2 linked regions of the Fervidicoccus fontis Kam940 genome follow. Each later gene encodes a partner of the first gene's protein in a complex. Links are inferred from orthologs where the notes say so. Each region holds a gene or a part of one and is shown in the gene's direction. Other genes may lie near its edges. The genes, in order: FFONT_RS05410 and FFONT_RS02180.

Region 1 (7,504 bases):
ATGTATATGTTTGTCCAAAATGCGGATATACAGAAGAAGTTGAACCGAAGAAAAATGAGTACAAAATTGTTAACAAGATAAAGCATGGAGAAAAGGACAAGCTTATCATAGTTGATGAAAATAAAATTCCCGAAACTTTACCAAAATTAAAAGACGTAGTATATTGTCCGAAATGCGGCAATAATGAAGTCTATTATTGGACTATGCAAACAAGAGCTGCAGACGAGCCTCCAACGAGATTCTATAAATGCACTAAATGCGGATACGTCTGGAGAGAATATGAGTGATCTTTTCATAGTTTTCTGGTCGGTTCATAGTTACTTTGAATCAATTTAGAAATAGATCTTTCGTTGGGTAGACATTCGTGAAGAGTAAAAGTTTGTTCCCTAGTCCTTTCTAAGATTTTCTTTATGTTCATATCTGCTAACTTTTATGCGAAAAGTTAAGATAAAAAAATTCTTCGCTGTCAAGCATTACAAACAGTACAGATTTGCTTAAAGAGGTTTCATACGAACCTTTCTTTCATGCTATAAATAGCGAAAATTTCAACTATTCTGGTCTTCTCCTGCCCTAAAGGGCGAGGCTTTCGGTTGTAAATATTCTAACAAAACTCAATATAAGGATCCTTATGATATGATTAGAAAATCTAAAATTTTCAAAAAATATATATCATTATTTAACAGATGATACATTAAAATATTAAGCGAGTTTAATTCTTGGTAAGAATAATGGTGTATCGTATATGAAAATAACGTTTAGTAACGCATCTCTTTGGAAGTATACTATATTGGGTATTAGCAAAATATTGGAAGAGGTTGCAATAAAAGCAGATAAAGATGGAATCAGATTAAGGGCGATGGATCCTAGCCATGTGATGCTTATTGATCTTTTCTTTCCAAGCTCTTCATTTGAAAGTTATGAAGCTAATTCTGAAATTATAGGTATTAACCTAGAAAATTTAAGCGATATGCTGAAAAGGGCAAAAAAGGGAGATAAGCTTGAAATAGTCACTGAGGGTAACAAATTCCAGCTCAAATTTATCGGCAAATTTAGTAGAATATTTACTGAAAGTACTGTCGACGTCCCTTACCAGGAATTACCAGATATTAACTTGGAGTTTAAGGCAGATATAAGACTTTCTGCTCAAATATTTAAAGATTCTATTGAAGATGTAGAATTTTTAGGCGACAATATCTATTTTATTGCAAATGAAAGTAAATTTACTATATTAAATGAGAGTGAAATTGGAAAGGCTATAGTTGAGCTCGATAAGGATTCAGGTAACATAATCTCTTTAGTGTGCGAAGGGGAACAAAAATCTCTCTATGGTTTAGAATATTTAGAGTCACTCTTATATTCTGCAGAGGTTGCGGATATTGTTTCAATACAGTTCTCAAGCGGAATTCCTACAAAGATAACTTTTGAATTTCCGCAGGGTGCAAGGCTTGTCTCTTACATCGCACCAAGAGAAGCGTAAAAGGTCGATAGATAGAAAAGAATGGCTTTTTCAAAAGCTTTCAGCATACTACGAGAAAGCTAAACTTGAGCTACCTGACGATATAAATAGCAGGGAATTTGCCGTCCAGCCTATAGACTATAAAGGTTATGTTAGACATTTATCCTTTAAAAGTGAAGATGAGCTTAGAAGCTTTTTATTAAAAAATCCACCTATGCACCTTTATTACTCATCTGCGATTTACACCTTCCCTGAGATAGATGATATGGAAAAAAAAGGAATGATAGGTTCAGAAATAATCTTTGATATTGATGCCGATGAAGTTCCTGGATGCGAATCTATTGAGCAACTACACGCTTGCCTAAACTGCGGATCGCTTCTTTATGGTAAGTCGATAAAAAAATGTACGAAATGCGGTAGCCAGAATGTTATTGAGGTCGAACCAATTCCTAAAGAATGCATCTTAAAAGCCGGAATTGAAGCAAAAAAGTTAATAAAAGTTTTAAGAAAAGACTTCGGTTTTGAAAAAATCAAGATATATTTTTCTGGCAATAGGGGTTTTCACGTTCATCCAAAATGCGATGATGAATGGTTGAAGCTAACGAGTGAAGAAAGAAGCATGATAATTAAGTATATAACAGGAAGTGGAGTGAATATTGAAAGAATAATCGGATTGGGAGAATCAATAAAAGGAAAAAATATGTATATTCCAAATCCTAAGGAACCTGGATGGAGAGGGAGATTAGGAGAAATCTTGTATAAAAAGATGAACTTAAATGATGAAAAAAAGATTACGTTCGGAGAAGCTGAGGTACTACTCGGAGAAAAAATTAATTTGAACGATATCATGAAAATGGCATCTATAAGTATAGATGAAAAGGTTACAGTCGATGTTCATAGATTAATAAGGATCCCTGGTTCAATAAATGGTAAGCTGGGTCTGCCTGTATTTGAAATAGGAGAAAGTGAGCTTGAAAGTTTTTCCATAAATTGTTCATATTCTCCGTTTAAGGAAGATGAGGATGTTAAAATGAATGTTTCAATGCAAAATAAGGAAATTTTAGGGATAAAGATAAATAGCTTAAAGGGGGATATTATAAAAATCCCTGGCTGCCTCGCCTTTTTATTCATCTCAAAAGGTATAGCAGATCCCGCCTAAATTTTTATTACAAGATATCAAAAAATTAAGTAATGGCGATATACTAAAACTTTTGGTCGTGAAAAATGAGCGAATCAATTGAGTTTGTACTCAATAGAATATCAATTAAAAAAGAAGTAAACTATAACGATTTAAAAATGAGATTTTTGAACATGATATCAAATGTATGTTATCAAAGAGGAAGTGCTCAAAGCTTTGTAAACAATGTAGAACTTTGCAAGAAAACAATAAAAGAAACAGAAAGTATTTCTAAGCTAATCTCAAAAATAATTTCTAAGAATTTAGATGACAGTCCGCTAGAAAAATCTGGTTTTCTTTCTTTTTTTGCAACATCATTTAAAAAAGATGAAGATTTTTATGTGTTTGTTGAAAATGATGATCCAGGGATTTTTAAAGAGTGTAGAAATGAAGATTTTTGCTTTTCGATTTTAAGCGTAAAAGAAGCAAAAGCACTTAAAGATTTATCTTTTGCGAAAGAACTGAGAATCAATTATTTAAACCCTGATTTTAAATAAAGACTAGTATGTGAAATAAGTTTTGCAATAAAAAAATAAACGGAGTGAGCCGGCATTGAAAATTCCTAAAAAAATTAGAGCCTATTGCCCAAGGTGTAAAAAACATACAGTGCAAACAGTAATGATTTATAAAGCTGGAAAAAGAAGAGCATTGTCTATAGGGCAGAGAAGATACGTCAGAAAACAGGAAGGTTATGGTTCAAAAAGAAAACCTGAACAAAAAAGATATGCAAAAACTACCAAAAAGCAAGTAATTAAGCTAAAATGCAGTGAATGCGGGTATATACAGCATAGAAAAGGACTAAGATTAAAGAAGCTTGAGCTCACAGAGGTGGCTTAAGCATGACAAAGAGGAGAAGCCTTCCTATCCCAGAGCCAAGAACAAAATTCATTTTAGTAAGATGTCCTGCATGTGGAAACGAACAAGTCATCTTTTCTCATGCAACTTTTCCAGTAAGATGCCTTATATGCGGGTCTCAACTTGTAAAACCAACAGGTGGAAGAGCAAGACTACAAGCACAGTTCATAAAAGTAGTTGGGTAGATTTTATTACTAGTTAAATCACAAATTTCTTTGCATCATACCATCTATTTTGGAAGAACGATATTTTTACTTAAAAAATAATATATAATCTCGGCAAAACCTATTTTGTAATAGCTATTAAGTAATTAACAGGTGAAATCATTTGGTTAGAGCCAGAAAAGAGCTTCCTGACGCTAATGAATTAGTCATCGCTACAGTTAAAGAGATTTTTGATTATGGAGCATATGTTGAGCTAGATGAATATAATGGAATGAGGGCATTTTTACCATGGAGCGAGGTTGCAACAAAGTGGGTTAAAAACATAAAAGAAGTTTTGAAGGAAAATGAAAAAATAGTTGTTAAGGTTATTAGAGTTAATAAGCAGAAAAAGCAAGTAGACGTTAGCTTAAAAAGGGTATATGATAGTGAAAAGAAAAAGAAAATGCACTGGTATAAAAGAAATCAAAGAGCTGAAAAAATTCTTGAACTAGCTGCACAAAAACTTGGAAAAACTTTAGATGATGCATATAACGATATCGGATGGCCTTTATTGGATCACTATAGTGATTTATATACAGCATTGGAAACTGCTGTAATGTTAGGACCTGATACCTTAAGAGTTCCTAATGCAAAAGAAGAGTGGATAATGCCTGTATACGAAGAAGCTAACAAACATATAAAAATTAAACAAGTCAAAGTTACAAGAATAATAAACTTATGGAGCACTTCTCCAAGTGGGATCGAAGATATAAGAAGCGTCTTGCTAAATATGAAGAACATTTCAGAGGATAATTCTTCAGTTAATATATATACGATTGGAGCACCAAAATATAAAATAGAAGTTATATCAGAGGATTACAAATCTGCTGAAAGGATAATCAACAGCATATTGGAAAAAGCGGAAAAAGACGCCCAAAAGTTGAAGGTCAATTTTGAAGTAGTTAAAGAAAAAGAATGATGATAAAAATGAAATGGCTAATGAGAAAATGTTCCAAGTGCAAAAGATATACGTTAGAAACTGGAAGATGTCCTTATTGTGGTGGAGAACTATTTGTTCCGCATCCTCATAGGTTTTCTCCAGAAGATAAATATGCTAAATATAGAATAGCAATAAAACTTACCAAGGAACGGACTTTAAATGAAGCTTGAATGCAATATAATTAGTAGATAAGTGAAGCAATGGTATTATAATGATACCAAATAGGAAAACATCCAATGATGGATGCGCGCAGATTGGACAAAGATAAATGAATAAAGTTGATCCTAAATAGAAATCCAGCTGGTCTACTAAGGGGAGCATCCCCCCTCTTTCAATCCCAATTCTCCTTTTAAAGAATGACTTAGTTATATCTCCTAAAATTCCTCCTAAAGAGCCTAAAAATCCCGTAAAGCAATACTGCAGTGAGTAGTAATTTAGTATACCTATAATCGCTCCCATTAAAGTACCAGTTAGAATTGCAAATGTTGTGCCCTCGACTGTCTTTCCATCGCCTAATATTCTTTTTCCGTCGCTCAAGTACTTTCCTCTGTCCAGTGGTCTTCCTTTGATAAACTTCGAAACGACAACTGGTATACCATTAGCGACCATTGGGGGAATGTATATTTTCAAAAAATCTATTAATATTCGCAATATATCCATTCAAATCCCTCATTTTTAATTGTGTATCTTCCTACAATTATATCATCTAATAGAACCTCTCCCTCAGATCTGGACGAGCCTTTAGAGAGTCTCAGCAGAGTGCTGTAATGCGAAAGGATGTTGTACCCGCTTGGAATATCTCCCTCGAGATAAACCTGTGCTGTCGAAAGTACTGGACTTAGCTTTGAATTCTCCTTTAATAAGGAATTAATAAGCATAAACAGTTTTGACGAGATATCCTCATTTTGAGAAAAGGAAAGCCTGTATAGATAATTAATGCTATCAACCACAATGAGCACATCTTTATAGAGGGAACGGAGAACCGCTTGTAGCAACTCCCATTCGCTAAACACGTCTATAAACATAATGTCAAAATTCTCGCCTAAAATTTGCAAGAGCCTTTCTTTATTAACAGAGCCTTCGGTATTAATGTATATAGCCTTATTGAACAAGTTCTTTATAAAAGTTAAGCAAAAAGTTGTCTTGCCTGAACCAGCCTCGCCATATATAGTAACATATCCTTTTTTATTGGGAAAAAACACCGAAGCAAAAGCATTCCAACAATCCTTCCCTTTTTTCATCAACTATTCACTACATTTTTTATAGTATATAAATGCTTATTTAGTCCTTCTATAAAAAATATTTTGTAAGGTCAACAAGAGTGAAATAATGCTCCTGTTATCTATTGTAAGCTCTAAAGATTATTATTTATTTGTTAAAAATCTTAGAGAAGAGTCTATAGATTTCAAATCTCCAAGTTACTTACCATTTAAGTGCAGTGAAGATGATGTTGTTATTTGTGACAAAAAAGGGTGCAAAGAAATAATCGGAACTTGCAGGAAGTTTAAAATTGAAAAATTTACAGATGAAGTTTTTCTTTCTCTTATACCTTTTATGATTGATGGCAAGGAAAAATACAAAGAGATAATCGTCGGGATTGATGTTGGAAGAGAGATCGGCTATGTAGTCTTGGCAGATGGAAAAATTATAGGCAAAGGTAAAGTCATTCAAGATGAAATAATCTCGGTTCTTAAAAAATATGAAAATGTGCCTCATGACAATATGATTGTCAAGATAGGCGATTATAATGATAACAATAGGCTTTGGAATTTGACATCAACGATTTTGGAAAATGTTAGTGCTGAGCTAGAACTTGTAGATGAATATAAGACATCTAAAATCAAGAGAAAACAATTAGAAGAAAAAGATCCTGATGTAAAAGCTGCATATATTATTGCTAACAGATCCGGAACGATTAAGTTGAGGAAGCATGGAAAAAATACTTGAAACTAATGAGATAGAAAAGTTTTATTTTATTAAGGGTCCAGCAAAAATTAACGTTTTACGAGGAAAGGTTGAAATAAACGGTATCTTATTCGACAAAGGGGAAAGCGTTGTTATTCATAAGTCTAGGAGCTATATTTTGAGAATTGAGAAAAATTCAAAGATCTCCGTTATAGGGGAAAATGACTTTTGTATTCGAGATGCAATAAATGAAGAAATAGAAGTTTACACTGATTGGAAAAAATATTCTTCTCTGATCGTTGAAGAATGCGCTAATAAAGAAAAAACATGTAAGGTAATTGTATTAGGGAAAGTGGATAGCGGGAAAACTACTTTTTCAAGTATGATTGCTAACACTGCATATTTAAAAGGAATGGAAACATATTATGTGGATACTGACTTAGGACAAAAAACTTTCGGATATCCTGGAAGTGTTACGATCTCTAAAAATAGTGGAAAGCTCTTTTGGTCAACAGCAAGTAAATCCGATAAGTTTATCTTTATAGGAAAGCTTTCTCCCGTTGGTAAAGAATCTGACGTAATCCAGGCAACAGAGGAACTAATCGCTGGAATAGAAAAGGGTATCATAATAATAGATACCGATGGTTGGTTCGGAGATCCTTTATCATTGAATTATAAATTCAGGATGATACAAAAAATAAAACCCGACTATACTGTTATAATCAGAAGTGGGCAAAAAATCGATCTATTTGTAAAATCTATTTTTCCTATCACCAAGATTATAACTTTAAACACCCCTCCAAACAAGGCTTCGAGAAGCAAGATAGAAAGGAAGATGATAAGAGGAGATAAGGTGTTATCGCTAATTGAGAGCAAAAAAAGCAGACTTTTGACTTATGGCTCTTTTTTTACACTTGGGGAAATTACTATTGGGTTCGGAAATCCATTAAGTTATAATGAATTAACTG
Region 2 (7,620 bases), 620 kb from region 1 along the record:
TAAGAACCCTTCCTTTATCTCTTCCTTCAAGAACTCTAACTCTGACTTGAATGATTTCTCCAGTAACACCTGTTCTTCCTATTATCTGAATAACCTCTGCAGGATAACCAAACTCTTCAATTATCGCAGATCTTTCTTCCTTTAAGCTCATTTTATTTTCCCTCTACCTTTGATTGTTAAAAATAATTTAAAATTTGACAATAATAAAGCTTATTAAACATAAAAAGTTAAAAGTCTTGTTGTATAAACCAACAGAAAGAAGGTCGATCAAAAATGGCAAGGCTTGTTAAGTGTGCTTTTTGCGGTAATGAAATATTACCAGGAACTGGTCTGATGTACATAAAAGTTGATGGAAGTGTTATGTGGTTTTGCAGCAGAAAATGCTATAAAAATATGCTAGTGCTTAATAGAAAAGCAACAAAACTAAAGTGGACAAAAGTAGCAAAAAGGTGATTTACATGGCAATTGAAAGAACATTTGTTATGATAAAGCCAGATGCTGTAGAAAGGAAACTTATCGGAGAAATAATATCGAGGTTCGAAAGAAAGAACTTAAAAATAGTTGCCATGAAGCTTATAAAAATGACCAAAGAGCAGGCAAAAGAATTATATATTCCTCATAAGGATAAGCCATTTTACAACGATTTAGTTAATTTTGCAACCAGAGGACCTGTAGTGGTAATGGTGCTTGAAGGCGATTCAGCAGTTGAAGTTGTAAGAACTTTAATAGGATCTACAGACGGAAGAAAGGCATTGCCTGGGACTATTAGGGGAGATTTTGCACTCGACATTCAAGAGAATGTCATTCATGCATCTGATTCAAAAGAAAGCTATGAAAGAGAGCATAAAATATTCTTTCTTGAATCAGAACTTCTGAAATACTGAGTTATATTACTAATAGTTATTAATCCTGATTTTACGAAATTTAAAGTCACGCCTTTTTGTTTAAATATTTTTAAGGATTTATTCTTGTAAAAGCTTAGCAATAAGCTTTGCCAAGTAATGAAGTTTCCTTTAATGACTTCTAATTTTTGCATAAAAGTTATCCTAGAACCTAAAGCAGTAAATCTCATAGAAAGCTCAAGAGTGATTTCTGTTTATTCTTTTTGCCTCGTAAGCAAAAAATTTAAGCTTGAACAAATGCGGGGAACTATAACTGCTAGAAAACATGATATTAGAATTTTGAATGCTAAATATTATTTGTTATGGAATTCATAGAACAAAATCATACAAAAGCATATAATGGATCGCTTTTTCTTTTTATTTTAATTATCTCATCTAATACCATTTTAACATCATCACTTATATCGCCTTTGAATTTAGTTAAAAATGTCCTCGCATGCAGATCGGGAACGTCTGTATAAATAATATCGCCTTCGTTTATTTGCCTTCCAACCATTATGTTGCCTTTGACTGAAATTGCGACTTGCATGCCTGGCTTTGCTTCTTTAAGACTTTGTCCTTTGTCTTGAATTTGCTGAAGTATACCAAGCTTTCTACCTGCCTCGTCCATTAATGGGCTCCCAGGTTTGAGTATACCTCCCAAAACTTCGATTCCAACAATAACAGGATCGCTCCTTCTGAAAACAAATCCTGGGATTATTCTAAATTTTGCAGGCCAAACTAAGTTTTCCATTTCTTTTATTTTTTCTAATCTCTTTACTTCCTCTTTCCAATTGAAATAGTCTTCAAGAAGCTTATAAATTATATTGTTTAGCATTATTTTCACATTTAACTTTTCGGCTTCTTCTTTAGCATCAGGCATTACTTTAACATTAAACCCCAAAATTACGCCTAAAGTTTCATCATCTTGCTTGGAAATTGATGCCTCAACAACATCCCTTTTTGTTATATTTCCTATATCAGCTATTCTAACTGGAATGTTATTTCTTTTCAAAGCTTCAACAAGTGCATCTAAAGTCCCCAAAGTATCAGCTTTAGCTACTACCCCGCTTTTATCTGTTTTTATCTTTATCTTACTTAGCTCTTCTAGTATTTTATTTTTAGCATCTTCTATTTCTTCAGGTGTATTTGCAACATATAGCTGAGTTCCTGCGACTGCATTGTCTAAGTCCGGAGCAACAATTTTTACCCCAACAGCTGCTACAACTTCATCTACACTCAAAAACTTGTCTTCTGGCGATCTGATTTCTTGCAATGGCTTAGGCATAAGGAGATTTCTAACCTTTGTAACGATCGGTCCTTCGGCGCTTCCAAGAACTATTGTATCTCCTTTTCTTAAAATTCCATCATATATTATTACATCAATAGTATTCCCCAGTCCTGGCATCTCCTTAACTTCAAGCACTACTCCTTTGGCATTTCCTGAAGTAAATATCAGCCTATCCTTCAAGTACTGCTGAGACAACCCTGCAAGCATTGCAAGCAATTCTGGTATTCCCTCACCTGTTTTTGCGGAGACGGGAACGATGCTCACGGTTCGTGTAAAATCTTTTATTCTATCAAACCTATCACTGTTAAATCCGTATCTACCAAGCTCTCCCATTAGATGATATATCCTCTCATCCAAAAGTTCCTTAGTTCTTTGTGACTGCTTAGCATATGAATTTATAAAAGCTTCATTTGGATAAGGCTTCCAACCCGGAATTTTATCAATTTTATTTGCAGCGACCAAAAATGGAACCTTTCTCGCCCTTAGAAGTTGCAATGATTCTACAGTTTGCTCTTTGAAACCTTCTATTATGTCAACGACCAATATAGAAAAATCTGAGATCGCTCCGCCTATTCTTCTCATATTCATGAAAAGCTCATGTCCAGGTGTATCTATAAACAACAGCCCTGGAATTTTTAGCTTAACAGGTATTATTTTTTTAAGAGGTTCAGCTAATTGCTCTATAACTCTCGAGGGAACTACGCTTGCACCAACATGTTGCGTTATCTCTCCAGGCTCTCTTTTAGCGACACTTGTCCCTCTAATTTTATCAAGTAACGTTGTTTTTCCATGATCTACGTGACCCATTACAACGACAATAGGTTGCCTCAGTTTTTGCTCTTCGATTCTAGAAGTACCGCTCAATTTAATCACCAAAAATGTAATTGTTATTTGTTTTTAAAGACGAGTCATTATCTTATATTGTTGATTGGATAAATGTCTAATTCAAAATTATCTCTGAGCAAAAAGCTTATAAACATTTGCAATAGAGTAAAAGAAACTCAATTTCTTTTGTTGAAATAGAGAATTTAATTATTATGCTTTCAAAAAAGGTATAATTAAAATTTAATTATCCTTTTAATAATAATAAATTTAAACGCATTTAAATAATCTGCAAATCCGGCAATGAAAAAAGAGCTGGATGCGGAGGTAAATGAAGTAATGCCCGAATTTAAATTAGTAGTATCAGTTCCAAAGCACAATAATCAATCAATCAAAGTGAAAGTAGTTGGAGATGAAAAAATTCAGCTGAGCAAGGAGCAAAAAGAAGGAAGAAAACTTCCCATTGCTATTGTTTCACGCGCATTGGCTGATAAGCTTAACGTAAATGATGCCGTTCTCATGTTAAAGTTCTCGCAGGAAGGCGGAAAAGTAATTAAAATGCACTTTAAGACTACTATTGAAGACGGTTTAGATGAAAATACAGTAAAGATATCTTCAGACCTTTTAGGAGAAAAAATCGGAGAACTTCAGGCGGAAGCTATAGCTATGAAGTCAAAAGCATTTCAGCTAACTCTAGATGATTCAACGAGCAGAAGATTTGTAGGAATGAAGATAGGTGACGAAATAGACGCTGTAATTATAGATCTAAAAGGTAAACTAGTAGTGAAAGGGGGCTCGGATAACAGCGGTTTTCCCATGAGAAAGGATCTTCCTGGTGCAGTTAAGAAAAAGTTGCTACTTTCAGGGCCTCCTGGTTATCATCCTGAAAGAAATGGTGAAAAAAGAAGAAAAATGGTCAGAGGAAATACAATAGATGAAAGCTTTGTTCAAATAAATACTATTTTAGTGCAATAAATTATATCGTTAAAGTGATGTATTTTGGCTTATGAAAAAAAGGAACAACCTGAAGTAAATATTGGGACTGCAGGTCATGTAGACCATGGAAAGACTACTTTAGTTTATTCTCTCACTGGTATCTGGACTTCAAAACATAGTGAAGAGTTAAAGAGAGGAATGACAATAAAGCTTGGATATGCAGATGGGGGTATATATAGGTGTTCTAACTGTCCATTTCCAGAAGAGTACCAGCCCTTACCAGAATGCAAGGAATGTCCCTCAGGATCGGAGCCTGAGCTTTTAAGAAGAATATCTTATGTTGACGCGCCAGGACATGAAATACTTATGACTACCATGCTTTCTGGTGCTGCTATAATGGATGGAGCACTTTTAGTGATAGCAGCCAATGAAAAGTGTCCTCAACCGCAAACTTTTGAGCATTTTAAGGCTCTTGAAATAATCGGAATAAAAAATCTCATTATAGTTCAGAACAAAGTTGACGTAGTAAGCAGGGAAAGAGCTAGAGAAAGTTACAATGAAATTAAACGTCTCATAGAAGGCACATGGGCAGAAAATGCTCCTATTATACCTATTAGCGCTCTAAAAGGGGCTAATATTGATGTTCTTATGGCTGCAATACAAAAGTACATACCTACTCCGGAAAGAGATCTGACTAAGCCTCCTTTAATGCACATTGTTAGAAGCTTTGATGTAAATAAGCCTGGTACACCTCCTGAAAAACTTGCTGGTGGTGTGGTTGGAGGCACACTTTCGCAAGGAGAGCTTAAAATCGGCGATGAAATAGTAATTCTGCCAGGCATGAAAGTTAAAAAATCGGGCGGAAGAGAAGAATATCAGGCTATATATACTGAAGTTACTAGTTTAAGGTTCGGTGAAATTGAGGTTGAAAAAGCCCTTCCAGGCGGATTGCTCGCTGTAGGGACAAAGCTAGATCCATCTATTACTAAAAGAGATCAACTTATTGGAAACGTTCTTACAATTCCTAATAATAAACTTCCTATAATAGACCATATTGAAATGGAATATCATTTGCTCGAAAGAGTTGTAGGTGCAAAAGAATTCATCACAGCAAGACCTATTCAGGCAAAAGAAAGACTAATGATTACGATAGGGACTGCTCTAACTAAAGGAGTAGTTGAGAGAGTATCAAGCAATGTAATAGAAATTTCGCTTTCAAAGCCCATTGTTGGCATAAGCGGTAGCAGGGCTGTGTTCAGCAGAGAGATTAATGGGAAGTGGAGATTGGCAGGATGGGGGATCTTGAAGTTATAAAAAACATATATGTAGTGCTTGACACAAATTTCTTGTTTATGCATCTAAGAAAGTTTGATGTTTTCGAAGAGATCTCTTCTTTGATTAATTATAAACCGGAATTCATTTGCTTAGAAAGCGTTTTAAATGAATTAGAAAAATTGGAGAGGAAAAACAGAAAAAATGATAATGAAATAAAAAAACGAATTGGCTTGATTAAGGAAAAATGTGAACTTCAAAAGTCTAATTATTTTTCTGCTGATAAAGACATTTTAGAAATTGCTTTGAACTTAACCGAAAAGGGCATTGTAATTGTTGCTACAAATGACAGAGAATTGAGGAGAAAATTGAGACAGATCGGGATAAAAAGTATTTACTACAGAGAAAGTGAAAACTCCCTTGAAACAGATTTCGAATTCTGGCTATAATTTAACATAATACTTATAAAAGCTTTATATCAATAATATAAAACAACTTTTCAATATTTGTAGCAATGAGGTAATGAGTATATGTTTTTACGTTCTAGGGTAAAGGATATACTAAGGATTCCGCCGGAAAGGATGAATGAAGATTTGGACAAAGTCGCATCAGAAATACTGAATCAATATTACTCGGGATACTATGACGATGAGCTTGGAATTATTATTGGTGTCGAAAAGGCAAAGGTAGATCCATTTGGAAAAATTGTGCATGGAGATGGAGCATCTTATCATAATGTAGAAGCGTCAATAATTTCTATGAAGCCTTTAATGCATGAAGTAGTAGAGGGCTTTGTAACAGACGTTAAAGATTATGGATTATTCATTAGGATCGGTCCAATAGATGGATTTGTGCATAAATCGCAAATTTCTGACGAATACGTTGAATATGATAGCAGCAGGGAAGCATTTATTCTGAAAAACAGTAATAGAATCATTGAAAGAGGAGATATTGTTAGAGCAAGGATTATCGCATTAAGTTTTTCTACTGAAAAAAAAGAAATAAGGGTCCAATTAACTATGAGACAGCCCTACCTTGGTAAAACTGTAGAGGGATAAGCAATGTCTAAAAGGTTGAAATCTCCTTATAAGGCATGTATAAAGTGCAAGGCTCTTGTAGAACCAAATGTCGAAGTATGTCCTGTCTGCGGGTCTAAAGAATTTACTAATGATTGGGAAGGACTTGTAATTGTCCTAGATGTTAATAATAGTAAAATAGCTCAAATCTTAGGAATTACGAAGCCTGGAAAGTATGCAATAAAGATTAGGTGATGATAAATAGTTCTAAAAATGAATGATAAACTCAAGAAAGTTCTTTCGGAACCATTTGGTCCAATTTATTCTGGTTCCTCTTTTGAAAACCTTATAAAAACTACACATAATAAATTCAGGTATATAACAATAGGAGATTATGTAACGGAAAAGTATATAGAAATTGCAGAAAAATCTCCTGTGCTTTCTTTTGTAGATATGCAGACAAAAAGAGAAAGATATGATATTTCAAAGATAAAAAGTTACTATACGGATATAATCGAAATATATAACAAACAAGGAACTATCAGTAAAGAAACAATAAATGAAGAACTTTCTGAAGTTTTAATTAACTACATCCAAGGCATTTCATCTTTAGTAATTGTTAGAGGAGAGGAAGATCTTCTATCATTATATGTCCCTTTATTAATACCAATGAATTCCAGTGGAAGAGTAATTTATGGGCAACCAGGAATGGGCGCTGTTGTCTTTGATGTTAACGAAAAGACAAAAAGAGAAATAAGCAATATACTGCAAGATTTTTATATAGAATTTTCGATTTAATTTTATCGGATATTAAGGGAAAATTTCTTCAATGAGGTATATTTTGACCTTCTCTCTCCTAGAAGGTGAAAGGTGTAAGCTGTATAACTAATAAAAATGATGAGCACCAAACAAACCTTCATCCTTCAGAAAGAGAACACTCAGATTGTTGAGACAATTTTAAAGACAAGCCTATCATAAACTCTGCTACCTTCTCCCATCTTTTGCTTTGTCCTTGCATCAATAGCATACTGAAATCCTTTTTCTAGTTCAGTATGTATTAAACCCGCTACTACCTTAGGAGAAGCTTCATGATCTACTATTAGCGCATCTGGCAATATATTGCCGTTTTTATCTGTAAGCTTATTAATGTCTTCAACAGGAAAAACTACAACTTTTTTCAATACATCGTAAATTATAGAATTAATTACTTTTTGAACACCTGTAGAACCATACCTTTTAAGGACTTTTTCTTCTATATATTTTAGAGCAACTTCCTGCTGTGGAGTTAACTTGACATTTTCTTTTATAAAAAATATACTATCTCCTGGAATATAATCGATCAGATTCATCTTTGCAGCTTTTCTTAAAGCTAGTTCAGATTCAGATGAAACTGGAACAACTG

The links.
Region 2: the proteins of FFONT_RS05410 (region 1) and FFONT_RS02180 are in contact, whole or in part, in a crystal structure (PDB 3CW2), measured with the Saccharolobus solfataricus proteins. The link is inferred for Fervidicoccus fontis Kam940 from one-to-one orthologs. Residues at the interface, in WP_009989173.1 of Saccharolobus solfataricus: Val185, Arg186, Thr187, Asn188, Glu189, Pro190, Leu191, Gly192, Val193, Glu194, Ile196, Lys197, Ile200, Ser201, Leu204, Ile217, Lys218, Ile219, Tyr220, Thr221, Ile222, Gly223, Ala224, Pro225, Tyr227; in WP_009988771.1 of Saccharolobus solfataricus: Asp222, Lys225, Pro226, Gly227, Thr228, Gln229, Phe230, Asn231, Leu233, Lys234, Gly235, Leu259, Phe273, Thr274, Lys275, Tyr300, Leu301, Asp302, Pro303, Ser304, Leu305, Lys307.

The regions. Positions count from the first base shown.
Region 1 is NC_017461.1:1,040,945-1,048,448, reverse strand. The notes cover bases 2,907-5,712. They hold FFONT_RS05410 (translation initiation factor IF-2 subunit alpha), read left to right. Parts: upstream 2,907-3,815; coding sequence 3,816-4,610; downstream 4,611-5,712. Other genes in these bases: FFONT_RS05395 (AAA family ATPase), read right to left, coding at 5,270-5,712; FFONT_RS05400 (CDP-2,3-bis-(O-geranylgeranyl)-sn-glycerol synthase), read right to left, coding at 4,770-5,291; FFONT_RS07355 (RNA-protein complex protein Nop10), read left to right, coding at 4,619-4,801; FFONT_RS05415 (30S ribosomal protein S27e), read left to right, coding at 3,473-3,673; FFONT_RS05420 (50S ribosomal protein L44e), read left to right, coding at 3,186-3,470. In the rest of the region: FFONT_RS05440 (transcription factor S), read left to right, coding at 1-287; FFONT_RS05435 (DNA polymerase sliding clamp), read left to right, coding at 743-1,477; FFONT_RS05430 (DNA primase small subunit domain-containing protein), read left to right, coding at 1,446-2,615; more of FFONT_RS05425, read left to right, coding at 2,681-2,906; more of FFONT_RS05395, read right to left, coding at 5,713-5,872; FFONT_RS05390 (hypothetical protein), read left to right, coding at 5,961-6,578; FFONT_RS05385 (Clp1/GlmU family protein), read left to right, coding at 6,562-7,504. UniProt on the Methanocaldococcus jannaschii protein: eIF-2 functions in the early steps of protein synthesis by forming a ternary complex with GTP and initiator tRNA.
Region 2 is NC_017461.1:423,188-430,807, reverse strand. The notes cover bases 3,197-6,118. They hold FFONT_RS02180 (translation initiation factor IF-2 subunit gamma), read left to right. Parts: upstream 3,197-3,993; coding sequence 3,994-5,244; downstream 5,245-6,118. Other genes in these bases: FFONT_RS02170 (DNA-directed RNA polymerase), read left to right, coding at 5,733-6,118; FFONT_RS02175 (PIN domain-containing protein), read left to right, coding at 5,223-5,651; FFONT_RS02185 (30S ribosomal protein S6e), read left to right, coding at 3,334-3,969. In the rest of the region: FFONT_RS02205 (30S ribosomal protein S28e), read right to left, coding at 1-151; FFONT_RS02200 (50S ribosomal protein L24e), read left to right, coding at 274-453; ndk (nucleoside-diphosphate kinase), read left to right, coding at 459-884; infB (translation initiation factor IF-2), read right to left, coding at 1,225-3,045; more of FFONT_RS02170, read left to right, coding at 6,119-6,260; transcription elongation factor subunit Spt4, read left to right, coding at 6,264-6,473; FFONT_RS02160 (GTP-dependent dephospho-CoA kinase family protein), read left to right, coding at 6,492-7,016; FFONT_RS02155 (redox-regulated ATPase YchF), read right to left, coding at 7,157-7,620. UniProt on the Methanocaldococcus jannaschii protein: eIF-2 functions in the early steps of protein synthesis by forming a ternary complex with GTP and initiator tRNA.